DNA from 3 places in the Massilia orientalis genome. Region 1 is predicted to be linked to each of the others. Evidence: riboswitches for the same ligand, from Rfam matches in the RefSeq annotation. Region 1 holds a riboswitch; each other region holds the start of a gene.

What was found. Region 1 has a riboswitch for thiamine pyrophosphate ahead of QPK29_RS03545 (D-amino acid dehydrogenase). Riboswitches for the same ligand answer to the same signal wherever they lie in the genome.
Region 2: another riboswitch for thiamine pyrophosphate. It lies ahead of QPK29_RS16725 (TonB-dependent siderophore receptor); the one in region 1 lies ahead of QPK29_RS03545 (D-amino acid dehydrogenase).
Region 3: another riboswitch for thiamine pyrophosphate. It lies ahead of thiC (phosphomethylpyrimidine synthase ThiC); the one in region 1 lies ahead of QPK29_RS03545 (D-amino acid dehydrogenase).

Annotation. Positions count from the first base shown of each region.
Region 1 is NZ_JASNRB020000002.1:326,172-328,432, reverse strand. It holds gene QPK29_RS03545 (D-amino acid dehydrogenase) at 1-1,146, opposite strand, end outside; TPP riboswitch at 1,241-1,345, opposite strand; gene QPK29_RS03540 (hypothetical protein) at 1,437-1,565, opposite strand; gene QPK29_RS03535 (hypothetical protein) at 1,631-2,261, opposite strand, start outside.
Region 2 is NZ_JASNRB020000009.1:250,693-252,953, reverse strand. It holds gene QPK29_RS16730 (iron-containing alcohol dehydrogenase) at 1-923, shown strand, start outside; TPP riboswitch at 996-1,095, shown strand; gene QPK29_RS16725 (TonB-dependent siderophore receptor) at 1,181-2,261, shown strand, end outside.
Region 3 is NZ_JASNRB020000004.1:153,041-155,301, reverse strand. It holds gene thiC (phosphomethylpyrimidine synthase ThiC) at 1-1,233, opposite strand, end outside; TPP riboswitch at 1,432-1,535, opposite strand; gene QPK29_RS07045 (alpha/beta fold hydrolase) at 1,583-2,261, opposite strand, start outside.

The DNA of each region.
Region 1 (2,261 bases):
GTTCAGGTACAGGTTCGCGAACCGCGTGCGGCCGATGTACGGGACGTTCGACGGCGTCAGCGGGCGCAGGCCCGCCCAGTAGGTCGGGTTGGCGTAGTCGCAGGCGTCCGGGAACAGCGCGCGCACGCGGCGCGTGATCGCGTCGCAGCGCACGGGGTTCAAGTCGCGCGTGTAGCCGTTCAGTTCGCACGTGCCGGCCACGCGCAGGCGGTCGCCGAGGCGCGAGAACACGAGCTTGTGGCCGTCGTCCGTCAGCGAGACCGTGGGCGCCGCGTCCGGGTCGAGGATGGGGTAGGTGGCGGAATATCCCTTGCCCGGATAGATCAGCAGCCGGATGCCCAGCGGCGCCAGCAGGCCGACGGAAAAACTGCCCAGGGCGACGACGACGGCGTCCGCGTATAGCACGCGATGCCGGCCATCCGCATCGATGATTTCCACGCCGCGGATGCGGCCGCCTTCGGCCAGCAGGCGCGTGACGGTCGTGTTGTAGGTGAAACGGATGCCGGCCGCCGCGCCGCGCGCCGCGAGCTGCGTCGTGAAGCGGTGGACGTCGCCCGATTCGTCGGTGGCCGTGAAGTCGGCGCCGACGAGCTTGCGGCGCACGGTCGCGAGGGCCGGCTCGATCCGCACGGCCTCGTCGGCATCGACCGTCATGCGCGGGCAGCCCAGGTCGCGCATCGCGGCGGCCGCATGGCAGGCCCGCTCGAATTCCCGTGCGTCCGTATAGAAGTGCAGGATGCCGCGCGTGAGGCTGTCGTACTCGATGCCGGTGCGCGCACGCAGCGCCTGCAGGCTGCGGCGGCTGTACTCGGCCATGGCGACGATCCGGCGCAGGTTGGCGGCCACGCGGCCGGGCGCGCATTCGCGCACGAACTGCAGGCACCAGCGCCATTGCAGCGGGTCCGCCTGCAGGCGGAACAGCAGCGGCGCATCGGCGCGGCCCAGGGACTGCACGACCTTCAGCAGGCCGGCGGGCGTGGCCCACGGTTCGGCGTGCGAGACGGAGATCTGGCAGCCGTTGGCGAAGCTCGTCTCCCGCGCGGCGCCGCTCCGGCGTTCGATGACGGTGACGTCGTGGCCGGCGTCTGCGAGATACCAGGCGGATGCCGTGCCGACGACGCCGGCGCCCAGGACGATCACGTTCATGGACGCGCGACCGGGTCGATATCGGGATGATGCATGCGGCTCCTCGTAAGTGCGACGGGTGGAGCCGGCAAGGGAGTACCGGAGCCGGTGCGCGACCGGAATCCGCATGCTTCCCTTCGCTGGCATTACCCAGATCAGGTTCGGAGGGTGTTTCTCACCCGCAGCCGCGGTGGCGGCTGCAGGACCCCTAGCGTTGCCTTATGGCAGGGAAGATTCTAACACGAGGATGCAACGGGACACCGGCCCGCGGTGGGGCCGGAAGTGGGGAAGGCCGCGCGGCAGGCGCGCGGTCAGGCCGTGACGGCGATGGCGGCCGAGGCCAGCACGACGGTGGGTTTCACCGGTTCGCGCCGGTCCTGGCAGGCCACCAGCATGAGGCAGGCCAGGAGCAGCAGGCTCCAGCGTGCGCGATGGTTCATGATGTGCGCCTCCTTTGGCGGCATCGTAGCGCAACGCCGCGGCGCGCGGCGCGCCGGTCACATCGTCAGAACTGGTAGCCGATGCTCGCGCGCACGACCGGATAGACCTTCAACGCATCGACGTCGTCGCGCAGGCGCAGGCGTTCCACGGCGACGTCGTTGGCGAGGGTCTTGCAGACCGTGTTCGACACCGTGCAGCCGACGCTGGCCAGCTGGACGTTCGGATTGCCCTGGTAGAAGACGCCGAGATCGATGTTCGTGGTCCAGCGCGACGAGCGGGCCAGCGCGTTGCCCCAGCCGATGCCGAGGTAGGGCGCCGCCTTGCGGTAGTCGATGCGGCCCGTCAGCAGGCCGACGTCGGCGGCCGTGTACGCGTGGCCGTTCAGCGTGAAGCCGCCGAGGCCGTTCGGCTTTGCCTTCGCATTGAACTTGTTGCCGTTGTAGACGAGGCCACCGGTCAGGTGGAAGTTGCTGCCTTCGGTCAGGTACCAGTCGAACAGCACGTCGAACGTCTGCAGCTTGCCCTTGATGTCGTAGTCGACGCCGCCGGACGTCTTGTCGAAGTCGTGGCGGAAGTAGTTGACGCCGAAGCGCCCGTTCAAATAGGTTTCCATCGGCACGACGACGTGGAAGCCCACGCCGGTGGAGCCGACGTCGGCCGTTGCGCCGACCTGCGCGTTGGCGGCACCCGCCGCC
Region 2 (2,261 bases), on a different contig from region 1:
CGCTCGTCCGCCGCGAACGCGTGGACTTCCTGCTGGCCGTGGGCGGCGGCTCCGTCATCGACGGCACCAAGTTCGTCGCGGCGGGCGCCCTGCTCGACGCCGATCCGTGGACCATCCTCGAACAGCACGCGAAGAACGTGCGCGCGGCGCTGCCCATCGGCGTCGTGCTGACCCTGCCGGCGACCGGGTCCGAGATGAACGCGGCCGCCGTCATCACACGCAAGCGCACGCAGGAAAAATTCGCGTTCGTCTCGCGCACCGTGTACCCGCAGTTTGCCGTGCTCGACCCGACCCGCACCTACACGCTGCCCGCGCGCCAGGTGGGCAACGGCGTCGTCGACGCGTTCGTCCACGTGATGGAGCAGTACATGACGGTCCCGGCCCAGGCCAAGGTACAGGACCGCTTTGCGGAAGGTTTGCTGCTGACGCTCGTCGAGGACGGTCCGCGGGCGCTGGCCGCGCCGGAGAACTACGATGTACGCGCCAACCTGATGTGGACGGCCACGCTGGCCTTGAACGGCCTGATCGGCACCGGCGTGCCACAGGACTGGTCCACGCACACGATCGGCCACGAGCTGACCGCGCTGTACGGCCTCGACCACGCGCAGACGCTGGCGATCGTGCTGCCGTCGATGCTGCGCGTGCGCCGCGCGGCCAAGCGGGAGAAACTGCTGCAATACGCGGCCCGCGTGTGGGATCTCCGCACGGGCGACGAGGATGCGCGCATCGAGGCGGCCATCGCCCGCACGGAAGATTTCTTCCGCGCCATGGGCGTAGGGACAAAGCTGTCCGACTATGGCCTGGGCCGCGATGCGATCCCGGCCGTGATTGCCGCACTGGAAGCGCATGGCATGACGCGCATGGGCGAGACCGGCGAGGTCACGCTGGACGTGGCGCGCGCGGCGCTGGAAGGGGCCGCCTGAGCGCGGAACCATCCGCTTTACAACATGTCTATTGGCTGAAGCATCACGACAAGGCGCGTTGTGCTACACTCGCGCCTTCGCTAGGGGTCCTGGGAGTTCGCTTCCCGGGTGAGAGATACCCTTCGTACCTGATCTGGATAATGCCAGCGAAGGAAAGCGCAACGCAGTTCCCATCCTTGTTTGCCCTTCCCCCCGTTGGCTCCGGCTTTTAAGAAAAAGCAGCGCGCCCATCGCCGGCGCGCGAAAACGAGCAAACCATGAACCGTCATTTGAAGTACACCGCAGTCGCGTACGCCATCGCGCAAGCCTTCATCGCGAACGCACATGCCCAGGACACCACCCACCCCGTCGCCGAAGTCGTCGTGACGGGCAACCGCTTCATCGCCGTCGACCGCGCCAGCGTCGGCGGCTTCGGCGAAGCGTCGCTGTTCGACACCCCGGCCTCCATCGTCTCCATGGGCCGCACGCAGATGCAGGACCTGTCGATCCGCTCGACGACCGAGGCGGTGCGCTTCGACGCATCCGTCGCCGACGCCTACAACGCCGTCGGCTATGCCGAGCAATTCTCCATCCGGGGCTTCGCCCTCGACAACAACTACAGCTATCGCAAGGACGGCTTCGCGATCCCGGGCGACACGCAGATTCCGCTGGAGAACAAGGAACGCTTCGAAATCCTGAAGGGCCTCGCGGGCCTCACGGCCGGCATCGCCACGCCGGGCGGCATCGTCAACTACGTGACCAAGCGCCCGACGAATGCACCGCTGCGTTCCGCGACGGTTGAAGTGTCCGAGCGCGGCACCCTGTACGGCACCGTCGATCTCGGCGGCCGCTTCGAGGACCGCCGTTTCGGCTACCGCATCAACGCGGCCGCCGCCGACCTGCATCCTTACGTGCGCGGCGCGAACGGCGACCGCCAGTTCGTGTCGGCCGCCTTCGACTGGCAGATCACGCCGGATGCGCTGCTGCAGCTGGACATGGACTACCAGCGCAAGGCCCAGATCACGGCGCCCGGCTTCCAGCTGATCCAGGGTACGACGCTGCCGACCGGCGTGTCGGCCAAGATGCTGCTGAACGACCAGCCGTGGACGCGCCCCGTCACGACCAAGGACAGCAACGTGGGCCTGCGCTTCGAATACAAGCTGGCGCAGGACTGGACCGCCACCGTGTCCGGCAACAAGCACTGGTTCAAGCGCGACGACTTCACCGCGTTCCCCTACGGCTGCAGCAACGAGGGCGCGGGCTATTATCCGGGCTACTGCGGCAACGGCGACTACGACGTCTACGACTACCAGAGCACGGGCGAGCGCAAGTCGCCGTGGGGCGTGCAGGCGCAGGTGC
Region 3 (2,261 bases), on a different contig from region 1:
CGCTTCGTCGTTGGCGTCGTAGATCGAGCCGGGACGCAGGCCGTCGCCCAGGCTGAACGCGACGTCGTACGCCTTCATGATCTCGCAGATCTCTTCGAAACGCGTGTACAGGAACGATTCCTTGTGGTGGGCGAGGCACCACTTGGCCATGATCGAGCCGCCGCGCGAGACGATGCCCGTCAGGCGGTTCGCGGTCATCGGCACGTAGGCGAGACGCACGCCGGCGTGGATGGTGAAGTAGTCGACGCCTTGCTCCGCCTGTTCGATCAGCGTGTCGCGGTAGATGTCCCACGTCAGGTCCTCGGCCTTGCCGTTCACCTTTTCCAGCGCCTGGTACAGCGGCACCGTGCCGATGGGGACGGGGCTGTTGCGGATGATCCATTCGCGCGTCTCGTGGATATGCTTGCCGGTCGACAGGTCCATCACGGTGTCGCCGCCCCAGCGCGTGGCCCACGTCATCTTCTCGACTTCCTCGCCGATCGACGACGTCACGGCGGAGTTGCCGATGTTCGCGTTGATCTTCACGAGGAAGTTGCGGCCGATGATCATCGGCTCCGATTCCGGGTGGTTGATGTTGTTCGGCAGAATGGCGCGGCCCCGCGCGATCTCGTCGCGCACGAATTCCGGGGTGATTTCACGGGGAATGCTGGCGCCGAACGACTGGCCCGGATGCTGGCGGCCGATCATCTGCGCCATGCGCTTGCCGGTGGGGCCGGCCGCTTCCATCGCGGCGAGGTATTCCTGGCGGCGCAGGTTTTCGCGGATCGCAACGTATTCCATCTCGGGCGTGATGATGCCCTGGCGCGCGTAATGCATCTGCGTGACGTTGCGGCCGGGGAGTGCCCGGCGCGGCTTGCGCTGCAGGTTGAAACGCAGTTCGGCCAGCTTCGGGTCGTTCAGGCGTTCGACGCCGTAGTGCGACGACGGGCCGGCCAGTTCTTCGGTGTCGCCGCGCTCGCGGATCCAGTCGGCGCGCAGCGGGGCCAGGCCGGAGCGGATGTCGATCTGCGCTTCCGGATCGGTGTACGGACCCGACGTGTCGTAGACCCACACGGGCGGATTCGGTTCATGGCCGAACGATGCGGGCGTGTCGGACTGGGTGATCTCGCGCATCGGCACGCGGATGTCCGGGCGGCTGCCCGTCACGTAGACCTTGCGGGAATTGGGCAGCGGCGCGACAGCGGCGGCGTCGACGGTGGCGCTGGCGGAGAGGAATTTCGGATCGGCGTTCAAGTGCACTCCTTGTTGGTCACTAAGGGGCACTTCAAAACCGTCGCGAGCGGCCGCAGTTTTGTCAGAGAAGCGCAGCTGTACGAGAGTACAGCGAGCATCGCAGGACAAAAATGCAACGCGTAACAGGTTTGGGAGTGCCCCGAAAGATCGGCGATCCAGCTGGAGGAGTACGAAGATGCGTAGTGCGAACGACGTGCACGTAGACTTTTCGAGCTTCCCTTCGCTGGCATTATCCAGATCAGGTTCAGAGGGTATTTCTCACCCACGCCGTTGATGACGGCGCAGGACCCCTAGCATTGGCGTCGTTTCGTGCAGTCCACGAAACGACGGGACGGAGTGTACGCGGGTTTTATGTGCTTTGCAAACGCGGCATCGGATCGGTCATTACGCGCCGGATCGCATGCGCGACGGCCCGCGGCGCCTCCAGCGGCAGCAGGTGGCCGCGTCCCGGCACGGTTTCCAGGACCGCATGTGGGATGAATGGCAGCAAGTGTGTGAGCAGCGCCGCCGGCGGGTCGACGCGATCCAGTTCGCCGGAAACTATCGTCACCGGCGCGCCGATCCGGCGCGCCCGGTCCGTGATGTCCTCCGCCATCGCCTCATGCGGCCATGCCCGCTTCGCAGCCGGCGCTCCGCGCAGGCTGTCCTCGACGACCTGGTTGCGCAGCGCAGGCGGCAGCGGGCCCGCCGTCAGCACGTGGTCGAGCGTGGCGCCGATCGAGGCCGCATCGTCGTAGGCGTGCGTCATGGCGGTGCGCTGCGCCGTGTCGAGCGGCAGAGGCAGCGGCGGCGACGGCGCTACGAGGACGAGGCCGAGGAGCCCCGCCGGGCGGTCGCTTGCTACGTATTGCGCGACCTTGCCGCCCATCGAGTGGCCGACGAGGACATAGCGTTCCAGTGCCAGGGTGTCGATCACGCCGAGCACGTCGGCTGCCATGTCGGCCAGGCCGTAGCCCGCGTCCGGCTTGGGAGAATCGCCCCAGCCGCGCAGGTCCACGGCGACGTGCAGGTAGTCGTCCGGCAGGGCG